DNA from 3 places in the Brevibacillus sp. DP1.3A genome. Region 1 is predicted to be linked to each of the others. Evidence: riboswitches for the same ligand, from Rfam matches in the RefSeq annotation. Region 1 holds a riboswitch; each other region holds the start of a gene.
The links. A riboswitch is a leader RNA that binds a small molecule or an ion and turns the genes downstream of it on or off. The one in region 1 is predicted to bind cyclic di-AMP.

Region 1 (7,617 bases):
TGGCGCAATGTTTCCGCTTCGACAGTCTTTAGCTTGAGGCACATGAAGTAGCCGGAGTTGAATGGATAGTAAGTCCACACGTCATTGTATTTTCCGGTGTCGAGCACTTCCTTGACACGGTTGGCACGGCCTTTCATGATATCGAATTTCTCCTGCTTCTGTGCTTTGTACTCCGGAGCAGTGATTGCGTGCAGTACGAACGTTTGGGAAGGATGCGATCCGCTGGAAAGAGTCGCGCGGATGATTCCCATTGTCTTTTGCTCCAAAGCGCTGAGCAAGTCGCTGGATGGAGATGCATACGTAATGAAGCCAACACGGAAGCCCCATACGTAATCTTCTTTGGTAGCGCCATCTACTTTTACAGGCAGAATGCGCGGGTGAACGTCGCACAGGCTAGCGAAGAGAGATTCGTGCATTGAGTCCTCGAAGAACAAGCCGAAGTACGCGTCATCCGTCACCGCGACAATATTGATTCCAGCTTCAGCGCCTTCTTTGAGTGCAGCGACGATTTGTTTTCCTTCCTCTGGACCAGGTGTATAGCCAGTTGGGTTATTCGGGAAGTTGAGTACGACGATGGCTTTGCCTTTGTCTTTTTGTGCGAGAATGGCATCACGCAAAGCAGAAGCATTAAATTTCATCTCGTCGTTATACAATGGGTAGTAGACCATTTCTGCACCACGGCGGATCGAAAAGGTAAGCTCGTAGTTTTCCCAGTTTTTGTCCGGGATGATGACACTGTCGCCGCTGTCAGCGAACAAGTCAGATACGATGCTCAGGCCATGCGTCAATGCGTTTGTAACGATTGGGTTACTAAAGGTATGGTTAGCCAATGAAGGCTGTTCCTCGATCATTTTTTTACGCCATGCTGCACGCAGCTCAGGCTTTCCTGCTGGGGGAGCATATTCGTAAATATCTTTTGGCTGGTAAGCAGACAGATTATCCTGGATGACCTTAAGATGCATCGGTTGACCGTTTTCCAGTGCAATCCCGATGGTTGCGTTGTACTTTTTCGCTTTTGCTTTCGCTTCTGCCGACTGGCTGAGAATCCCCTCTTTTGGGAAATAAATCAGCTTGGCGATATTGGACAGCATTTCATATACGTGTGGGTTTTCGCGTTGGATAGTTTCGTTCAGCGTTGATGCTAATGAATGCATGGTAGCCTCCCTTTTCATATACAAACATCTATCTTTACCAATAAAGATAGCGTATCTACATGCATTTGTCACCCTTGCCCAGTGGGATATTTCAGATTTTGCAAGGTTCCTTTTGACAGCGGCGACCTGATTTGCTACTTTGAAATCGAAAACTGAGTAATGCGGGAGGGAGAAGGAAATGGCTGAACGCATGATCGTTCGCCTGGGAGACCCTATCTTGCGTGAAACTTCAAAAAGAGTACCATCCATTACTCCACAGGTTGAAAAGATTTTGGATGATATGGCCCAAACGATTTACGCTGCGAAAGGTCGAGCAGGCTTGTCTGCGATCCAGATTGGCATCCCGAAGCGTTTAGTTGTGATGGATTGCGGCAGCGGCTTGATTGAACTGATCAATCCGGTGTTGATGGAAAAATCAGGTGAGCAGGTAGGGCAAGAAGCTTGTCTTTCGATACCGGGTGTATTTGGAATCGTTCGTCGGGCGAATTATGTCAAAGTTCAGACGTTGAACCGCCAAGGAGAAACAAAGACAATCGAAGCCGAAGATTTCCTCGCTCGGTGTATTCAGCACGAGATGGACCATTTGGAAGGAATTTTGTTTATTGATCATACGGAAGAGATTTATTCGGCAAAAACGGGAAAGAAATTGAATTACGAGGATTTACACCGGATACATGCTAAACGTAGAAAAAAGCGTGGGAAATAAACAGAGCATAAACAGCAAGGAGATTAACTCATGAAGCGTTGGAATATTATGTTGACAGGCTTTGGAACAGTAGGACAGCACGTAGCCAGACTGCTGGAGCAGCGACGGGACCGATACCGCGAGCTTTATCAAGCGGATGTCAGACTCGTGGGAGTCGTTCGTTCGGCTTCCGGTCTCTACGATGAGAACGGAATCGATTCAGGAAAATTGGAAGACTATGCTCATACAAAACAAGCAAGGCACCCATCATGGAACGCGCTGGCATTTATCAAATCGGTTCAAGCGGATGTGCTCATCGAGGCTGGTCCATCTGAAAAAGAGGGAGGGCCAGGACTTACTTTTATTCGATATGCATTGGAAAATGCTATCCATGCAATCGCGATTTCAAAAGGCGCGCTTGTTGTCGATTATGCTGGCTTAGCCGCTCTAGCCAAAAAACATGGCGTCGCGTTGAAAGTCAGTGGGGCAACAGCAGCTGCTCTACCGACGATCGATCTATTGCAATATAACTTGGCAGGCTGTGAAGTGAAGCGAGTCGAAGGCATTTTTACGGGAACGACTAACTTCGTGCTCACAAAAATGATGGAAGAGGGGCTCACCTGTGCGGAAGCAGTCGAGCTCGCGCAGAAAATGGGGATTGCCGAACCGGACCCTTCTTACGATATCGATGGTTGGGATACAGCTTCGAAGCTCACGATCTTGGCAAACGCCGCTTTTGGCGCGCAAGTAAATCTGACCGATGTCACACGCGCAAGTATTCGCGAAATAACCTCGTTACAAATCGAGACGTGGAAAAAGCATACGAAGATCCCCAAGCTGATCGGAAGTATCCAAAAGGAAGCAAATGGTACACTTTCGGTAGCAGTGGAGCTTTGTGCAGTGGATCATACTCATCCATTTGCATCTGTATCAGGTACGACAAAAGCCATACGGGTTGAAACAGATGTCATGGGGGATTTATTCGTCGTTGGAGGAAAATCAGATCCTGTTGCGGCAGCAGCGGCTGCCTTAAAAGACCTTGAACATATCATTAGCAGATAGGCTCATTTGCATGTGCTTCCAGTGTTCCTTAGGAATGAGTCGTTTACAACCGCGAGCATACTAGGGGTGCACCACAAAAAAACGGCAAGGGGGCCATACGGATGAACCAATCGTCTGATGTCAATGCCGAGCTGCAGCAAGTATCTGCTTACCCAACCAAGCAAAAAATGAATCAAAAGAATGTCGCTTTGGTAAATGAGCAGGATAGCTGCTGTTGCACCCCCAAAAAGCAGGCATCCGAAGCACAACAGGAATAATGCCTACACGAAAAAGCCGGGTCTCGATTAAGAGACACCGGCTTTTCGTTTCGTGCAATGCTTTTTATCCGATAAATTCTTGTACCCAGTAGCCATTTGTGAAGCCTACACCAATTTTTGTGAACGCAGGGTTCATAATGTTTTGGCGGTGGCCTTCACTGTTCATCCATTGTTGCATAACTTCTTGTGGACTCTGTTGACCCATGGCGATATTCTCACCTGCAGTCGAGTACTGAATGCCATACTGCTTCATCATTTCAAATGGGGAACCGTACGTTGGGCTGTTGTGGTCAAAATAGTTGTTAGAAGACATATCTTGTGCTTTTGCCAACGCTACTTTGGACAGTGCTGCATCCATTTGAACAGGCTTGAGACCTGCTTTTGCACGTTCTTGGTTCACCAAATCCGCGACTTGTTTCGCAAAATCACCCGTTTTTCCTTGTTCCACTTGAGTTGCTGGAGCGGCAGGCTGAGCGACGTTTTTGCTAGGCTGCGCTGGGGCAGCTTGAACTGGTGTTTGTTGCACCGGCTTTGCAGGTTGCATCGGTGTCATTGGCTGTTGTACTGGCATTTGTTGTCCAGGGGCAAAGCCTTGTTTTTGTTGAAAGAAGTTCCAAAATTGCTGGGAATTTGGAGCTTTTTGGAATTGTGGCATATAATATTGGAATTGTCCGCCAGGAACAGGGCAATTAGAAGCAGCCGAAGCAGAAGTAGCAAACCCTGTCAAAGCCAAGCCCAGACCAAGAGTCATCGCGATTGTAACAGAACCAAAACGTTTCATTAAACAAATCTCTCCTTTTTTTTGCCTACGAGGTTAGTTGTCGGATTCGGATTGAGGAAACAACCCTACGCCAGTTCGGCGATTCACCCCAATGTGGCATATCTCATCCACAAAAAAGTCCCCCGCACTTCCTTTTCAAGAGGAAGTCTCGGCTTATTTCGTTTGGCATGAACAACGATATCAGACAATCCCAATCGAAATAAAGGAGTAATATATGGCAAATAGCTAGAAGCGTTGTTAAATAAGGCTCATTTCGATTCGTTTGATTGTTCCTTCCATGCGGTTAAACCGCCTTCCAATGCATTTGCTTGAAAACCATGCTCACGAAGAAGAGCGGCAGCTTTTTGCGCTTTGTTACCTGTTGTACATACAGTAACAATTTGCATATTTTGCGCAAGTTTCTCGGTTTCTTCATCGAATGGCTTGTCCTGTTCCTTCATTAGAAGATAGGGGGCGTTACGTGTCGATGCGTTTTCATGAACGAGGCTGCCAGAAATAAATTTTTCGGCGTCGCGTACGTCCAATAAAAGTACGGGCACTTTCTTTTGAAGCAATTCGGATAATTGAATGGTTGTCAAAGTATGATTTTGCAATGAAATCCCTCCCAATGCTATTGTAACAGAGTACCGCCATCTCCAGTATAAGGGTGAACGGTTGCTTTTATTGGACAACCATGGTAGAATGAGGTTGCTACTTGAAAAATTGATACCTAAAATTCATCGAGGTGTATGCTGATGGATAACATTTTTGAATCCCCGATTCACACTGGCGCGGTCATCGGAGCCGCAAGGATGGAAGAGAGGAAGGGCTTTCATTGTTTTAGGTTTTCAAAAGGTTTTGTTTTTTATTTTGCAGTTCCGTCCTATGACATTCGCATATTTGCTGAGTAGGTAAAATTCACATATCATGAAGGCGTATCATTGCACATGATTTGGTATTTCTTCATGATATGTGAGCTTTATTTGCTTCGGTAAATATGACTAGCATATTCAAATTGAATTTTTGGAGGTTTTTTTAAATGCAAACGAACGGAACAGTAAAATGGTTTAACGCAGAAAAAGGTTTCGGTTTCATTCAAGTAGAAGGCGGAGACGATGTATTCGTACACTTCAGCGCAATCCAAGGTGACGGTTTCAAAACTTTGGACGAAGGTCAAAAAGTTCAATTCAACATCGTTCAAGGCAACCGTGGCCCACAAGCTGAGAACGTAGTAAAACTGTAAGTCTCCTTTTAAAAGAAACTGTCCTTTCGAGGGCAGTTTTTTTGTCGTGGTCATAAAAGTAAAAAGGCGTTGGGATAGTCCCCAGCGCCTTTTCCTGCATGCGAATGGTTTAAAAAAGGAACTATGGCGTCCCACCATAATTCCTCATTTTCTTCCTACAAAATAGTTAAATACAAGTTTCGATTTCGACAGTTTGGAATTGACTGTCAAGAACTGAAAGACCGACCACTTGACCGCCGCCGATGGAAGTACGGCCATAAGTGGTGAGAAGGACATTTCTGTTGTTTTCTGCTACGGTAAGGCGAACTTCATAGTGGAAAGAAGCGGGGACCAGCGCATTGAAAGCAGTGCGAGTATTCGCAGGGATAAATTGCGTGATGTCAAGCAAGGTGCTAACTGGATTCGTTTGCGTAACTGCGTTACCCCAGTTCAATACTTGCACACGTACTTCAACTTCTTCTGTGTTCAGATTTACCAGGTCGAGGTGAGCAGTGAGAGCAACAGCGAGGTTGTTTTGCAAAATACCAGTCGTTCTCACAGTATTTCTTTTTGGGCGTCTGTGACTTCTTTTTTCCGTAACACCTTGATCGTCGTCGTATTCGATTTCAGACATCCATGTTCACTCCATTCTTGTGTAAACTAGTGGGACAATAATACGATATTGTTTCTTGCCTTGATTTGTAACGGCGAACGTAAGGGGACGAGTAACTATTTTTGATAGAGGATGGTGGAGGTTTTGGGAGAAACGCCTGTATGCAAACAACTAGACTATACGGCACGATTTGATTGGGGATACGAAGGAGTGGAACAGGTCGGTGCAGCATCGGATACAATCGTCATTATCGATGTGCTCTCCTTCAGCACGTGTGTCGATATCGTAACGGGACGTGGAGGCATCGTCTATCCTTATCAGGTAAAGGATGAGTCAGCCGTAGCATTCGCTAAACAAAAAACAGCGCTGCTCGCTGGAAAACGCGGAGAACCAATCTCACTTTCACCCGTCTGTCTGAAAACGGTTCCGATGGGAAGTAGAATGGTGTTACCCTCGCCAAACGGATCGACCTGTACCGTGTTGGCAAAGAAAACTGATGCGAAGGTAATCGCTGCGTGCTTGCGAAATGCACCATCCGTCGCCAGATACATACAGCAGCAGAAAGGAACCGTAACGGTCATCGCTTGCGGCGAACGGTGGGGAAATGGAGCATTGCGGCCGGCTATTGAGGATATGATTGCGGCAGGTGCGCTGCTTTACGGATTGGAGGGATATCGATTGTCACCAGAGGCCGAAATGGCGGTGGCAGCCTTCCGATCGGCCAAAGATCATCTTCCCGCTTACTTGCAGAAATGTGCTTCCGGCCAAGAACTGATCAACATGGGGTACCCGGAAGATGTCGCACTTGCAGCGGAATGGAATCAGAGTTACACGGTTCCCGTGCTTAACGATGATTTTGCTTACGAAGCTATTTAGTCTTTTCGCATAAAGAATCCCTCATTCGGTAACCATGGTTATGAACCACACATGAGAAAAACTGGACAGGGAGGATTCATATGGATGACAACAGCAAGTCCATTTACCAGTCAGAAGAAAATATCCTGACGAATCGCCAAGGCCATCCGATTACAGACAACCAGAACCTGCGGACCGTTGGAAATCGCGGGCCAACCGTCCTGGAGAATTACGACTTTCTGGAAAAAATCACACATTTTGATCGGGAGAAAACACCTGAGCGTGTCGTGCATAGCCGAGGTGCAGGAGCACATGGCTATTTTGAAGCGTATGGAACCGTAGGAGATGAGCCGATTTCTACGTATACGAGGGCGAAGCTGTTTTCGGAGCGGGGGCAAAAAACGCCTGTGTTTGTACGGTTTTCTACGGTTATTCATGGCACACATTCACCCGAGACATTGCGCGATCCCCGTGGGTTTGCGGTGAAGTTTTATACAGAGGACGGGAACTGGGATCTGGTTGGCAATAACCTCAAAGTTTTTTTCATTCGGGATGCCATGAAGTTTCCTGATCTTGTACATGCGTTCAAGCCTGATCCTGTCACAAACATTCAAGACGTGGAACGGATCTTTGACTTTATCTCGAACACGCCTGAGGCCATGCATATGATCACGTTTTTGTTCTCCCCGTGGGGAATACCAGCGAACTATCGGCAAATGCAAGGCTCTGGCGTAAACACGTACAAGTGGGTAAACCACGAAGGAAAAGCGGTCCTGGTCAAATACCATTGGCAGCCATTAACGCAAGGGATTAAAAATTTGACACAAAAACAGGCGGAAGAGATCCAAGGGAAAAACTTTAATCATGCCACACAAGACTTGTATGGAGCGATTGAGCGAGGAGAATATCCGGAGTGGGAAATGTGCGTCCAGATTATGAGTGATGACGATCACCCAGAGCTCGATTTTGATCCGCTTGATCCAACGAAAATATGGCCCGAAGATCAATT
Region 2 (7,617 bases), 2.4 Mb from region 1:
TTTTGTAACGTAGCCGGGCGAAGATGCAAGAGTAATGCCCTCATCTCCGCTTGTGCAGCTGCTGCCATCTCTTCGACCAATTCAATCTGTTGTGCTGCACGTTGTGGATTTTTTTCTACAAGCCGCTTCATCGCCGCAGTCGTCATGGCGATGGCGAACAGCTGCTGGCTGACTGCATCATGCAGTTCTCTCGCCAATCTCTGTCGCTCCTCTGTTACCGCTGCATGCTTCAATTGTTCTGCGAGAGCCGCATTGTGGTTCGACAGCCGCTGCAAAGATGCCACTTGCTCTTCCCATTGTGAAGCTAAGCGATTGATCTGCCATCCTAATTCGCCGACTTCATCGACGCCCAATTCGGGAACACGATACGACAGCATTCCGCGCCCAAGCTTCATGGCAGCTTCCCACAGTACACTGAGTCTCTTTTTCAACAAATTGCCGATGATATAGGAAATGATCAATGCCACTAAAACACCTGCAGGCAAAGAGACAACAAAAGCAGCAAGCTGAATCAAGCCCTCTGGATCGGCAGGCAGATTGATGCCTATATATTCTTTAAGCCACCACACGAAGTTGCGGTCGCTGATCATTTCGTTGTACCACCGATGAATCCCGGGGTGATCTCTCCATAAAAAGTATAGCCAAAAGAAACAAATAAACGCGGCAGTAATTGCACTGACGGCCAGTAACATGCCATAGCGCACGTATTGCCACTGAATACTTGCCAATCGCTGTCGACGCATCCGCCAGTACCTCCTAGATGTACTTGACTTTTATATCGCCGACAAGCAGCGAGATATGCAAGTTTACTTTTTGCAATGCTTCATCATACTGATCAGAACGAATCTTAACACTGCGATTGATACCTCCCTGACGGTGGCTTAGCACCTCCAGGTCACCAATACTCAACCCTGCCGTTACCGATACAGGAAGATCGACAGGCACATAAATCGTCACATCGCCTACCCAGCCCTCTACGACAAGAACCGCCTCATCTCGCATCAACACTGCACGGGAAAGATCAATCACAACATCCCCGATTCCATGCCAGACATGCAAGTGATTCAGTTCAAAACGCCCCGAGGTCAGGTGATAATCTCCAATCAGAGAGCTGCGGGAATCTTTTGGCAACGTGTCGTCAGGTGATGAAGACATTCTTTCGTGATGAGGAATTTTGCCACCAACTTGCTTCCATTTGTTCCAGCCGTCTAGCCAAGGGCGTTCCTCTGTTGAAACCTTCATGTCACTCGGAACACTCGCATCACTTGTCATAATCGTCTCCGCAGCAGATGGGGTCCCCGTATCGCCCAAAGGTTGATTCATACGGTGATCTCGTTTGCTGTTCTTGCCCCGAATCAATTGAAACCCGAAATAAATAAACACGATTGGTACTGCAATCTGGAACAAATCATCTACCCCGACACCAAACCACATGTCCATCGCGATAATGGTCCCCAGGGAGAATAGAATCCCTCCGCCAATCCGATTTTTCTGCCCCCACAAACGAAGGCCGAAATAAATAAGAACCATCGGCCACAAATCAAACAGACCGAACGAAATGATACCCAAACCGTCTAATAAAAGGCCGATTCCCGTAAAAATAATCAGGATACCAGCCAACATTTTGTGCAAACGGGACAGTTTCACAAAAGTCTCCTCTCTCACGCCCCATGCTGATCGTTTTCACTTTGACCATTACGACATGTATAGATGAATGCAGGCGGAATGTTCAACAGGGTAAAGTCGATCTTGACCCAGGGAAAACGATCCTGCAACTCAGCTTGGAGTTGTAGCGAATATTGGAATGTAATGAATAGGCCCCCTGGCTTTAGTACAGATTGAACTTCGTCCAGAATTGCTGCCCTCTGCTCTTGTGGAAAATTGGCGAATGGCAGACCTGAGATAATGACATCTGCACCTGCAAGGTTCTGCTCCTCCAAGTAAGACCTAAGTTTAGTCGCTTCCTCCCTGATAGGAAGATCGGGAAAACGTGATTGAAGCATAGAGCGAAAATGGGAATCTCGTTCCACAAGCACGTACTGTGTGCCAGGACGCAAGCGCTGATAGATCGTTTGGGTAAATGCCCCTGTACCAGGTCCCAGCTCCAGGATCACATCGGTTGAAGCCCAATCGACGCTTTTCAACATTTGCTCACATAAAAAACGAGAGCTGGGGATTATACTACCAACGCGTCCAGGCTCAGCGATAAATCGCCGCAAAAAGACCAAGAAGTCCTGCAAGAATCGTACCTCCTAGGGGAAAAGCAGCCTGATGTACACAGGCTGCCGAATTGACACAATCTATTCTACACCCAGTCCCCCAGTTCCTGTCGAATTAGGATTGTACAGGTTTGGCTACCGGTGCTTTTACTTCATTAATGGATGCTTTGATGCTGGCTAGTTCTGCATCGAGATCATCCTTTTCCAGTTCAGACAAAGCGTTCTCCCAAGCGCGGTTTGTTTGGCGCCATTGTCCACTCATTTGCGCTTCTGCTTCCATGCGCATGACTTTTTCTTCCATGCGGGCGAAGCCACGGCCTGCGGACGGATTGCCGATACCGACAACTGCTTGATTGACTTGCTTTTGTGTACGAGCTACTTGTGCACGTGCCATCAGTGTGAACCTTTTCGCACGCATTTTATAGAACTCTTCCTTCAGCTCAGCCAACTTCTCGCGCATTTGCGTAGCTGCCTCGGATGCTGACAGGTAGAGACCTTCATATTCCGCTGCACGGCCTTCGTACTGCTTCTTGTCAGCGAGTGCTCGACGAGCCAACTCGTCTTCTCCCTCAGTCAAGGCGAGCTTGACTTGACGATCGCGTTTTTCGATCAGAGCATTGGCTTCGTCCAATTGCTGGCGGAATTTCTTTTCCAGTGCAACCTGACGGGCAACTGCTACTTCAACTTGTCCGATTTCTACTTCCATGTCACGCATATATTGATTCAGCATTACTACCGGATCTTCCATCGAATCCAATGCATCATTTACCGAAGCTACTGTCAGGTCACGCAAACGTTTAAAGATACTCATTATATTTTCCTCCTCATCATATCACATCATATTGTTCATCCAAAAGACTCTTGCGACACAGTGTTATTGCGGTTACTAAAACGGTTATGGCCGTTTGGTTACGTTTCTCTCCCAAGCGTCTAGCGTATCTTCTTTTAATACTTTTTGGGCCCATTCACGCTCCCAAGCAGGTGGAGCTTGTTTAGGTTCTTGACTGGGACGCAGTAAGCGATATCCCAGATAAATCACCCCAATGGCCAGAAGTGCGTGAAATAGTAGGTCAAGCTTGCCAATCAACATCAGGAACCCGAATAGGAAGACTAGGATTCCCCAAAAGCGTGAACCGGTTTGTCCCATAATCTTTTTGGCACCGTATATCATGATCACACCGGGAATGATGAACCCGAGCAAGTCTCCGATATCGATACCCACCAGATCTAGAAGAACCAACCCACCGACTAGCAGCAGAACCAGCCCGAGTAGAACTTTGCCAGACCGTTCGCTCATTACTCGTTTACCTCCATTCGTTTTGCATGTGGTGCTTGTGGAACGTTATGCCCTTATTGTAGCCCTCGGTATAGGCTTCCCATAACGGGCGTGCGGTTGGTTTTTCCCTCCGTCCTTGGACGGAGACAATTTCCTGCCCTAATCGGACAAGCTGTCCCGCAAGGCAGAACAAGCGCGCGTCGAAAGGCGTCTTGCACTGTTGAACGAAAACGTTACAGCATTTGACGGTATTTTTGTGACGAATATGTGAACAAGCAGATGAAAAAGAAGGAAAAGAAGGACTGGCGTAGAATCTTCGTAAGAGTGCGTGTAAAAAAACATCGAAAAATAGCCGAATTCCGCTTGGCGGAAACGGGGGAACCACGTTTTTGGGGTGAATGGTTGCTACTCCTAGCAGCCTAGGGCGTCCTTTCGACCGAACCCTTCAGCTAACCTCGTAGGCTCACGAAGGGAGCAGTTTCTTTTGCGCAAGGTGGTTTTATCTTTATTTATGGCTGGAATGCTTGCTATGGGGGCAGGCGCTGCACAGGCTGCTGAGGAGAATACTCTCAATGAAGTAGTCAGCGACTTGTACGGTACCCCTTACAAATCTTCCGGCTCGTCCAAAAAGGGCTTTGACTGCTCCGGTTTCACGCGCTACGTATTTGATGCGTTAGGTGTAGACCTGCCTCACAATTCTGCTTCCCAGTACGCATTAGGTACAGAGGTAGCCAGAAAAGATTTGCAGCCAGGCGATCTCGTATTCTTCAATACGAACGGTCGCAGCATTTCTCACGTGGGTATCTACATTGGAGACGGCACATTCGTGCACTCGGAATCTGGTCGTGGAGTCGTCAACACCAAGTTGAGCGATCCATACTACTGGAGCAAGCGTTATGTAGGCGCCAAGCGTCTCAGCGTTCCTGTTCTAGCGAAAGCAGAAACTCCGAAAAAGGAAAAAGCGGTGCAAGCTGCATCGTTGCCGGAAAAACCAGCTCAAAAATAGTCGTTCGGCAAAATAATAAAAGCCAGGGACACTACGTCTCTGGCTTTTTCTGACGGAATTTAGTACCTGGTCTAAAGAGGTACCCTCATATATTAGAACAACTTAATAACTTACGGGGTTTCTTCCCCTGATCAGGTCAAAGCATGTTATGATAGACAAGACCCATTCTTTGAATGGTATTCCTTATTAATAGAAGTAACTGGGGGTTGTTCCGGTGAAAGATCACATTTTAATTGTCGATGACAATCTGGAGATTATTGAACTGCTAGAAGACATTTTGGAGAACGAGGGCTTCACCGTTTCCTCCGCAGAGAGTGGAGAAGATGCACTCTCCCTGCTCAGCCAAGGAGAGCGACCCAATCTGATCCTTTTGGATATTATGATGCCCAACATGAGTGGCTACGAGCTCTGTTCTCAAATTCGCCGTGAATGGGATTTGCCTATACTGTTTCTCAGTGCAAAAGGAAAAGCGGTAGATAAGGTAGTCGGCTTTGAAATTGGCGCAGACGATTACATTACGAAGCCTTTTGATACAGAAGAACTGCTCGCTCGCATTCGTGCCCACCTGCGTCGTTATGAGCGCATTCGCAAGCATACTGAGGAGCAGCCTGAGAAGGAAACAGCCTCTTCTCCGATTACAGTTTTGAAATTCAAGGACCTAGAAATTCATAAAGAAACGTATTCCGTTTATGTATGTAATCAAAAAATTGAGCTCTCTACCAAAGAATTTCAACTGCTCACATTCCTCGCAGAAAATGCGGGCATCGTCTTTACAAGAGAGCAAATCTACGACCGCGTCTGGGGATATGGTTATGGCTCGCTCAATACAGTGACCGTCCATATCAAAAACCTCCGTGAAAAGCTGGAAACAGAGCGTCAGTTCATTAAAACACAATGGGGGACAGGCTACGTATTTATCGGGGAGAAGCTTTAAATGAGCTTACGTAATAAAATTTTTCTCTCCTTCATTTCCTTGATCACACTAAACATCTTGTTGTTTAAATTCGTTTTTCAAGACATTATTGTCGCTCAACTCAAAAATGATCGGCATAATCAGTACCAGGCTGAGAAGGAAGCCGCAGAGAAGGTCATGCTCAATCAATTGCTTCTCGTCAGTAATTTCAAGGACCCAATCGAACGATTGGAGCTTGAAAAGCAGTTGCCAGACGACGTGATGTACCGCATGCTCGTGAAGGATGCCAATGGAAACACCATCTACAGCAAAACATCACGCGCCTATAATTTGAAAATGCCTTCTCCCTCCTCATCAAACCGTGGCGATTCTGCCAAGCAAAATGACCTCAAAGTGGTAGCTGAGTACCATTTTCAGCAGGAGCCACCGCGTACAGGGGAGATCGTTGTTTATTTCTACACAGATGATTACGACATAATGGCTACGACAGGGGTTTCCATGATGCTTTGGTTTATTTACGGAAGCATTAGTCTGGTGGGATTGGTTCTACTCGCTTTGTTCGTTCGCTGGATACTACGGCCCGTGAACGAATTATCGCGCGTCACCCAAGAAATCCAGGAAGGGAAACGGTTAGTGACATTTACGTATCGATCGCATGATGAGTTTGGCCAACTCTTTCGATATTTCGGGGATATGGTTGATGAGCTTCGCTTAGCGGAAGAAAGACAGGCCGAAATGATTGCTTCGATCGCCCACGACTTCCGCACGCCTCTCACCACGATCAAAGGGTATGCGTCATATATCGGCTCCGGTCGTGTGACGGATATGACCAAAATACAGAAACAGATGAGCAAAATCGAGTTAAAAACGACTGACTTGGAAAAGCTGCTAGATGAGTTGCAGGACTTCACCGCCCAAAGCTCCGAAGTCCGACTCAATATTAACCGCATTCATGTCAAAAGCTTCTTGAGAGGAATTATTGAGGACTATTTGCCAAGAATCAAAGAGGCAGGCCTCACCTTTCAATGGAAGCTGCGTATTTCCAATGAATTACACATCGAAGCGGATGAGACCAAGCTGCGACGTGTCATGGAAAACTTGTTGAACAACGCCATTCACTACAATAAACCAGATGGCTCCATTTACCTTACTTGTGATCAGCGAGAAGGACATGTCCTTTTTACTGTGATCGACAAAGGAGAAGGAATCGCCTCCGAAGACTTGCCGAAGATTTTCACCAAGTTTTATCGGGCGGAAAAATCACGAAATCGCAACAGTGGCGGTACAGGCTTAGGCTTAACGATTTGCAAGAGCATCGTCCGGCTTCACGGCGGAGATCTGATGGTAAACAGTGAATTGGGAATGGGAAGCAGTTTCTCCTTCACCATCCCCTTCTTCCACGGGTAGCTTTCACAAGCTACCCTTACTTTATATAGATTTATTCCCACTTAATTATTTCTTTATATTTTACTAGTAAAATAATTTTTGTAAGCATGTTGCTTTCAGTGATAAATAACCCCCAGTTCGGTATCTGACACAATCGGCGAAACCGTAGTGATAAGATGCCTCTTTTTTTGCCCTCCATTTCCATTTTTTTCTATCTCTTCTCCAAACGCATCGGCAGTCCGTTTTTGGGACGCAAGGTGACCAACGGCTCGGGCTCCACTGCCTGATTCGGTTCAGCCAGACGTAGTCGATATCGCTGTGCGATCGTCGCCAATAGCAAAGCCGCCTCCATCAAAGCAAAGTTATTCCCAATACAAACACGCGGCCCACCGCCAAATGGAAAATAAGCATAAGCTGGATTTCTTTTTAAGAGGTCGCTGTCAAAACGCTCTGGAATGAATTGTTCAGGCTGCTCATAATAGCGTGGGTTACGGTGCATGACATATTGGCTCATCATCAGTGTTTCACCGGGCTTATACGTGTGATCGCCGATCTCAACCTCTTCTACCACTTCCCGGTTAATCGTCCACGCCGCAGGATAGAGCCTCAATGTTTCCTGTACAATGAGATTCGTATACTTCAGCTGGGGAAGATCCTCGACTGTCGGCAGCTTTTCACATAGCACCGTTGACAGCTCGTCATGCAGCTTTTGCTCCACCTCGGGATGAGTAGCCAGCAAATAGAAAATCCACGACATGGTATTCGCAGTCGTCTCATGGCCAGCCACAAAAATGGTCATGACCTCGTCACGCACCTG
Region 3 (7,617 bases), 3.0 Mb from region 1:
AGACGGCTGAGTAATATTAGGCACAATGATAAATTATGGGAGGTATGGCGTTTGGCCATCTCTAACAAAAAAAAGCTGGAAGCCGAAATCAGCGAAGCATTCATAAAATTTCAGCGCGAACTGATTGGACGAGGTCCACAGGAAGCGAAGACCTACATCGTCGGTGATATGGTCATCGTCAGATTCAAAGGTGTTCTCACCGTCGAAGAAAAGCATCTGTCCAGTCACGATAAAGGTCGCCGCATCGTAAAAGAAATGCGCGAGGTTCTCCGTGAAATGTACAGCGAAGAATCGGAAGAAATCGTAGAAAAGCTGACAAGCCACAAGGTACTATCGAGTCATAGCGACATCAGCACGAAAATGGGTGAACGGATCGAGGTTTATGTATTGGACAAGGACCTCGAAAAAATGTTGGGCTAATTTTACGAAATGCGGCTCCGCCTTCATTTACAGGCGGAGCCTTTTCTATTCCTCTCTTACCCACTCATCTGTTCAGCCAACCAGCCGTAGCCTTTATACCCGGGCTGGCTCACAATGACGTGATTCGCTCCGAGCGCCTTGTATAACATCGCGTTCCGATGCTCCTGCGTCATCACAAAAATCCGGCAGGTGCCCAACTGCTTGAACAGTGTCAGCAAGTCACGTCCCTCCGTCCACTCATCGGGAAAGATGTAGACGGAATGGTAGAGCAGAAAGGATTCCTGATCGCGGTAGCACTCGTCAAATGAGATGGGCAAAAAACGCTGAATCGTCTTGTCTCCAGGCCCCGCAGTCAATGAAAAGGCACCGGGATTCCTCCCCCAAAAAGCTGGCAAACTGTCGCAGCATAGTGTCTGAACAAAAGAAGTGAATGCTTCTCCCTTGCCAATTACGAGATAATGCTTCATAGCAGCGCCTCCCCTTCCTTATTGGAGATCCTCAATGGACGAGATGTTCATGTACGAAGGAACCACGAGTCCGATTTTGGTTCCTTCGAGATTCGGACCCAAATCCTCGATTTGCCCACCAAATTTTTTCACATAGCTCTTATCTGTAGACGGCAGCCAAGCCGCAACCATCCCATCTACATCCCCAATGGCCACTCCTGCCCACATCGGTCCAGTCTGCACCTGACTCAATTCGACTTCATACCCCAGCTTCTTCTCCAGCACATGCTCTACGACATGCGTGCTGGCAATCTCGGAATCCCATGCTACATAAGCGAGAGTTAGTTTCTCTTTTTGAACAGGCTTAATGCCCTCCACCCATTTCGCTACTTTGGCTTCGTTGTTTTTTACCCATTCCGCAGCGGCCACTTCTGGATCTTTTCCGTCAATCATTTGAACCATGACCGACTCCATATCGGCTGGCTCCCACCAGAACTTATCCAGAAATTGATAGGCAGCAGGCTGATCCTCCTTCAGCCCTTTGCGCACGATGGTATGGATTTGTTCCGCTCCGCCAAAGCCGTTCTTCGGATCCGCCAAATATTTCAAATCCATCTTTTTAAACATCCAATGCGGTGTCCAGCCCGTAATGATAATCGGTTCCTTCGCTTCGTACGCCTTGATCAAAGCTGCTGTCATCGCTGCATCTGAGCCTTCGACAAGCTGCCACTTATCCAAGCCATACAGGTTCATGACTTCCTCTGTCTTCACCATCGAGCCAGCTCCTGCGTCGATTCCGATGATTTTGTAGTCGAGCTTTTCTCCTAGCGCGTTGTCCGACGTCTCAGAAGGAATAGGACCGATCACCGTTGCTGTCGGTATTTGTGTGTTTGTGTTTTGGCTGGAGCAGCCTGCAAGCCAAGCTGTCGCTCCCATCATCACTGCCAGTAAAGCTGGAACCGTTTTGTTCATCATGTATTTCTCTCCTTTTTTCCTGCATGTTGAGTAAGCCGATCCAAGACGATAGCGATGATCACGATGGATAGCCCCGCCTCGAATCCTCTTCCTATATCCACTTGGGAAACGGCACGATATACGTCTGCACCCAAGCCTTTCGCCCCGATCATAGCCGCTATGACCACCATCGACAGGGCGAGCATGATGCACTGATTGACTCCCGCCAAGATCGTCGATTTCGCATACGGCAGTTGTACTTTCACGAGCTTTTGCCACCCAGTTGCGCCAAAGGCGTCCGCCGCTTCCTCCATTTCCGCTGGGACCTGGCGTATGCCTAAGTTCGTGAGACGCACGATTGGCGGCAAAGCAAAAATAACGGAGGCAATGACTCCCGGCACCTCGCCCAAGCCGAAGAAAAAGATCGCGGGAATCAAATAAACGAACGCTGGCATCGTCTGCATCAAATCCAGTACTGGCGTGACCAGATTGCGAAACGTATCGTGTCTCGCGCAAAGAATGCCCACTGGAACCCCGATGGCGATCGAAATCATGGTGGAAGTGAGGACGAGTCCCAATGTCTCCATCGTTTCATCCCAGTACCCCAAGTTGTGGATGAGAGAAAGTCCGATAACCGTAAAGACCATGGACGCTCTCCCTGCAAAAATCCACGCAGCAGCCCCTAGCAGCAAGATGAGAATCAGTGAAGGTATCTCTGCCAAAACCGTGGAACAGTAAGTCACCATCGTGGAAATGACGATAGACACTGGATCAAACAATACCCCTTTGTACTGGCCCAGCACCTCCACGAACCCTTCCATCCACTCGCCAATCGGTAGCTTAGGCACGACGTCCATCACTCATCACCTCTGCTCTCTGGTGCTCTTGGACATTGACTTTGCCTACCAGCCCGCCTAACACCGCTCCTTTTACGATGACACCCAACAAACGCTGCTGCTCGCCCACTACAGCAATCGGGACGTGCAGATCTGCCATCATCGGAAACAAACTGTGCAGACGTGCGTCAGGTAAAACGGTAGGGAGGTCGGTTTTCATGATCGTCTCCAGCGAATCTCCCGAACCGATCGCAAGTGATACGTCATACGCCGTAATCAAGCCGAGCAGTGTGCGCTTTTTGTCCACGACGTACAAGCTGGACACGCCGTTATCCATCATGAGTTGCAGCGCCACTCGCGCCCCTTTGTCAGGCGTGATTGCTTCTGCCCGTTTCATCACATTTTCAGCAACGAGGACCCTGGACAGGTCGGCATCCTCCACGAATTTCCGCACGAATTCATCCGCTGGGTCTGCCATGATTTCTTCCGGGCGGCCGATCTGAATGATCTGTCCGTCTTTCATAAAGGCAATCCGATCGCCCAGCCGCAACGCCTCGTGCAAGTCATGTGTAATGAACAGGATCGTCTTTTTCATCGTCATCTGAAGCTCCAGCAGCTCATCCTGCATATCTTTTCGAATGAGCGGGTCCAGTGCACTGAACGCTTCGTCCATCAAGAGAATATCTGGATTATTAGCCAACGCCCGCGCCAATCCGACCCGCTGGCGCATCCCTCCGCTCAATTGATCCGGGTACGCATTTTCCCACTCGGTTAATCCAACAAGCGCGAGTGCTTCCCGTGCTTTTTCTTGCCGGAGCCCTGGTAGTACTTGTTGAATCTCCAATCCAAACTCGACGTTTTCTCGTACCGTCCGCTGAGGAAACAGGGCGAAATTTTGGAAAACCATCCCGAGCTTCTTCCTCCGCACCTCACGTAAAGCCGTTGCCTTCATGTCCACGATCTCTTCCCCATCGATCTCGATGCTTCCGCTCGTTGGGTCAATCAGTCGATTACACAGTCGGATTAAGGTTGATTTGCCACTGCCGGACAGGCCCATGATCACGAAGATTTCACCTTCCTCGACTTCAAAACTGACCTGATTTACCCCGATAGACTGGCCCGTTTGCTTGTAAATTTGTTCTTTTGTACGTCCTTCCGCCAGCAGCTTCAAGGCCAGCTCGGGCTGCTTGCCGAACACTTTTGTCAGTTGATGGACTTTCATTTTGGGCATGGTATCCCTCATCCTTCGTTTTTTCGTAAATGTAAAAAGCCCGCGAAGTTTCCACACTCCAGCAAAACCAAGCAGGCACGCTTGATTTTTACTCGTGTTGAAAATCCGCAGGCTTACGTAATACCTGGCGTCCATTTTCAGGACGCCCTGTACTCTGTCTTCCTGATTTCGATTGTCAGCGGTTTATGTCGTACCAACTGCCTCCCAGCGATCCACATCATTTCTTTCACGACTGTATCGCGTAAGCTGCTTATCGGTATTGCCATAAAAAATAGGCCGATCCATCCTTTTTCTCCAGAACAAAGGTCCCAAAGAAAAAGCCTGCATCGGCCTATCACACGCCCGCAAGGAATCCCCTTGTTGCGCATAAAATGCCTAGACTTTATCCATCCATGACCTTCCCTGCTTTGGCCGACGAGGTTAGCTGACGGGTAGGATGGCAGAGAAGACATTTCCTCATCCCTCCTGATCACTCAGGATTAACCCCAAAAGATTGGTTCCCCCGCTTCCGAGAATCTCGGAACTAGGCCGTATGTGTTGTTTCCTATTGAATCGTGATTGTGATTTGAATTATACGCTCGCTTCCAGTTATTGTGAACGTTCGTTTAGCACGGTTTTAACCGGACTTTGTCTTTCTTTACGAATCGGATTAGATTAGCTCTCGGTTGCTCATTCGATTAAAGGAATCGTGCGTAATTCTCTCTCGCTTGTGGGGTGGGGAGGAAACAGGAGAAAACGCTCAGCTTCTTGGAACACCTGCTGGGAAGCATGTTGTGCCCGGCTCCGTGAAAAAAAGCGAAACCGCGTCCAAAGTGGTCCACTCAAGATGTGTCTCAGAGGTGGACGCTAAAGGCAGTTTCTCTTTTTTTCACTGCGCCTCGGTAGGTGTGTCCAAAGATCTTCGCTTATTTCTCCTGTTTCCTCTACGAGCTGTTGGGTTTCTACATGCTTTTTAAAGAAGCAAATCCCTTGAACGATGCTTTCAAGATGTAAAGAATAGCCGCTCGGGAAGAAGACCATTTCCAGTCCTAGCGCCTCTGGAGCCCTACCTAGCGGAGAAATGAATGGCGGGGGTTTTCAGCTTCAACCTCTGCGAATACATCTTCGAAACTCTACTTTTGAAGCGCTCCCGACATTCATTTCGTAGCGGACAGTCTAACCCCTTGCGGGGCGTAGGCCGAAGCGTAGACTGGAAATGGGCTTCTTCCCCTCCACTACAGCCACTTTTACCTCAACACAAAAAAGCTCCCGCCTCAATGAATCAGGCAGGAGCTTTGCTTTTCAAAGACACGATGATTAAACGACGTCGTAGCCTTGGTCTTCGATTGCTTCTTTTACTGCTTCGAGTGTCAATGTGCTCTCGTTGTAGGAAACATCAACCTTTTTATCTGCCAAGTGTACTTTTCCTTCTGCCCCCAGATCTTTCAATGTGTTCTCGATGCGCGCTACGCATTTGTTGCAAGACATACCTTCTACGTTCAATGTGATATTTGTCATGATCAATCTCTCCTTACATTTTATGTTGTATAGGTAAGGCGGACAAAGCCGCTTGTTACTGTTGTTACAGCTTTACTCGTTGCAGTCTCAGTGCGTTGAGTACAACGGATACGGAGCTGAAGGCCATTGCGGCACCAGCGAGCCATGGAGCGAGGAAGCCGATTGCGGCAATCGGGATGCCCAAAGTGTTGTAGGCCAATGCCCAGAACAGGTTTTGCTTGATGTTGCGAATGGTGCGTTTGCTCATCTCGATGGCGTCAGCGACACTAGTCAGTTCGCCGCGCATCAAGGTAATATCGGCTGCTTCCATAGCCACATCTGTACCTGTACCGATTGCCATACCGACGTCAGCGGTAGCAAGTGCAGGAGCATCGTTGATACCATCGCCAACCATCGCTACTTTTTTGCCTTGTTCTTGCAGTTTTTTCACTTCTGCGGCTTTGCCTTCAGGCAGGACTTCTGCGATGACGTGATCGATTCCTGCTTCACGGGCAATGGCCTCGGCAGTTTGACGGTTGTCACCGGTCATCATGATTACAGTCAATCCCATTGCTTTCATGCGCTGAACAGCTTGCTTGGAGGTTGGTTTGATCGTATCCGCTACGGCAATCAAGCCAGCGAGCTTGCCTTCGACGACTGCGAGCATCGCCGTTTTACCGGAGCGCTCCAGTGCCAGCATGGTATCAGACACTGCTTGGTACGAAATTTGATGTTTTTCCAGCAAGCGACGAGTACCGACGAGTACTTCTTTGCCAGAGACGGTTGCCTGGATACCGAAACCAGGAATGGCTTCAAAAGAACCTGTATCGGACAGGGTGATTCCTTTATCCGCAATACCGCGAACGATGGCTTGAGCCAATGGGTGCTCGGAATTTTTCTCAGCGGCACCGACCAAAGAGAGCAGCTCTTGTTCTTCGATATCAATGGCGATGACGTCTGTCAGTTCTGGCTCGCCTTTGGTTACGGTCCCTGTTTTATCGAGGACGATCGTATCCAGGTGGTGAGCCGTCTCCAGATGCTCCCCGCCTTTGAACAGGATGCCCAACTCAGCTGCGCGTCCAGAGCCAGCCATGATCGAGGTCGGTGTAGCCAAACCGAGGGCGCACGGGCAAGCGATTACGAGTACAGCAATTGCTTTTTCCAGAGCCTCACCGAAGTTGCCAGGTATAACGAAGAAGTACCAGATCAAGAAGGTAAGAATAGCAATCCCTACTACGATTGGGACAAAAATCCCGGAGATGCTGTCAGCTACGCGCTGAATCGGTGCTTTTGTTCCTTGTGCTTCTTCCACTACTTTAATGATTTGCGCCAGAGCCGTTTCTTTTCCGACTTTGGTTGCTTGAACCTTCAAGAAGCCGTTTTTGTTCAAGGTGGCGCCGATAACGGTATCGCCTGCGGCTTTATCCACCGGAATACTTTCACCAGTCAGCATCGATTCATCAACTGCGGACTGTCCTTCCATGACGATGCCATCGACAGGTACTTTGTCGCCCGGTTTCACGTGAACGACGTCGCCCAGTCTCACTTCTTCTACAGGAATGGTCATTTCGACGCCATCCCGTACGACTACTGCTGTTTTTGCTTGCAAGCCCATCAGCTTGCGGATCGCTTCCGAAGAGCGTCCCTTTGCTTTCATCTCAAACAGTTTACCCAAGACGATCAACGTGATCAGTACCGCACTGGTCTCAAAGTACAGCTCCAGCATGTGGCCGCCATGAGCACCGATGGAATCGATCGCGACCCACAGGCTGTAGAAATAAGCAGCTGAGGTACCGAGAGCAACCAGCACATCCATGTTAGCACTCTTGTTGCGAAGGGCTTTGAAAGCTCCCACGTAAAACTGTGCTCCGATGATGAATTGTACCGGTGTTGCCAATGCGAGCTGTACCCACGGATTCATCAAGATTTCAGGCAGCCAGATAAACGAGGTGAAGGAAAAATGGCTCACCATCGACCAGAGCAGCGGGAGCGACAGAATCGCGGAAATCCAGAACTTGCGGGTCTGCCGATTGATTTCTTCCTGGCGACGATCTACTTTTTCTTCTTCTTTTCCATCTTCCTTGCGCGTCGCCTGATACCCTAGCTTCTCTACCTTTTGAATGATGTCCGTCACACTTACCTGTGATGAATCGTACTCGACTGTGGCTGTTTCCATCGCCAGGTTCACGTTTGCTTTCAGAACCCCAGCTGTTTTGTTCAAGCCTTTTTCGATCCGTGTGGAGCAAGCCGCACA

Region 2: another riboswitch for cyclic di-AMP. It lies ahead of HP399_RS25990 (C40 family peptidase); the one in region 1 lies ahead of HP399_RS15270 (CAP domain-containing protein).
Region 3: another riboswitch for cyclic di-AMP. It lies ahead of HP399_RS29135 (quaternary amine ABC transporter ATP-binding protein); the one in region 1 lies ahead of HP399_RS15270 (CAP domain-containing protein).

What each region holds. Positions count from the first base shown of each region.
Region 1 is NZ_CP085876.1:3,259,548-3,267,164, forward strand. It holds gene HP399_RS15250 (aminotransferase class I/II-fold pyridoxal phosphate-dependent enzyme) at 1-1,154, opposite strand, end outside; gene def (peptide deformylase) at 1,333-1,860, shown strand; gene HP399_RS15260 (homoserine dehydrogenase) at 1,891-2,901, shown strand; gene HP399_RS15265 (hypothetical protein) at 3,003-3,158, shown strand; gene HP399_RS15270 (CAP domain-containing protein) at 3,223-3,939, opposite strand; cyclic di-AMP (ydaO/yuaA leader) riboswitch at 3,947-4,103, opposite strand; gene HP399_RS15275 (rhodanese-like domain-containing protein) at 4,188-4,532, opposite strand; gene HP399_RS15280 (cold-shock protein) at 4,958-5,161, shown strand; gene HP399_RS15285 (hypothetical protein) at 5,328-5,774, opposite strand; gene HP399_RS15290 (2-phosphosulfolactate phosphatase) at 5,889-6,629, shown strand; gene HP399_RS15295 (catalase) at 6,710-7,617, shown strand, end outside.
Region 2 is NZ_CP085876.1:5,636,888-5,644,504, forward strand. It holds gene HP399_RS25965 (HAMP domain-containing sensor histidine kinase) at 1-743, opposite strand, end outside; gene liaF (cell wall-active antibiotics response protein LiaF) at 757-1,647, opposite strand; gene HP399_RS25975 (class I SAM-dependent methyltransferase) at 1,662-2,240, opposite strand; gene HP399_RS25980 (PspA/IM30 family protein) at 2,335-3,030, opposite strand; gene HP399_RS25985 (LiaF transmembrane domain-containing protein) at 3,115-3,516, opposite strand; cyclic di-AMP (ydaO/yuaA leader) riboswitch at 3,836-3,975, shown strand; gene HP399_RS25990 (C40 family peptidase) at 3,980-4,501, shown strand; gene HP399_RS25995 (response regulator transcription factor) at 4,716-5,435, shown strand; gene HP399_RS26000 (sensor histidine kinase) at 5,436-6,821, shown strand; gene HP399_RS26005 (cytochrome P450) at 7,012-7,617, opposite strand, start outside.
Region 3 is NZ_CP085876.1:6,291,239-6,298,855, forward strand. It holds gene HP399_RS29115 (Na-translocating system protein MpsC family protein) at 52-420, shown strand; gene HP399_RS29120 (hypothetical protein) at 477-887, opposite strand; gene HP399_RS29125 (glycine betaine ABC transporter substrate-binding protein) at 906-1,841, opposite strand; gene HP399_RS29130 (ABC transporter permease) at 1,838-2,677, opposite strand; gene HP399_RS29135 (quaternary amine ABC transporter ATP-binding protein) at 2,661-3,887, opposite strand; cyclic di-AMP (ydaO/yuaA leader) riboswitch at 4,281-4,427, opposite strand; gene HP399_RS29140 (cation transporter) at 5,184-5,384, opposite strand; gene HP399_RS29145 (heavy metal translocating P-type ATPase) at 5,449-7,617, opposite strand, start outside.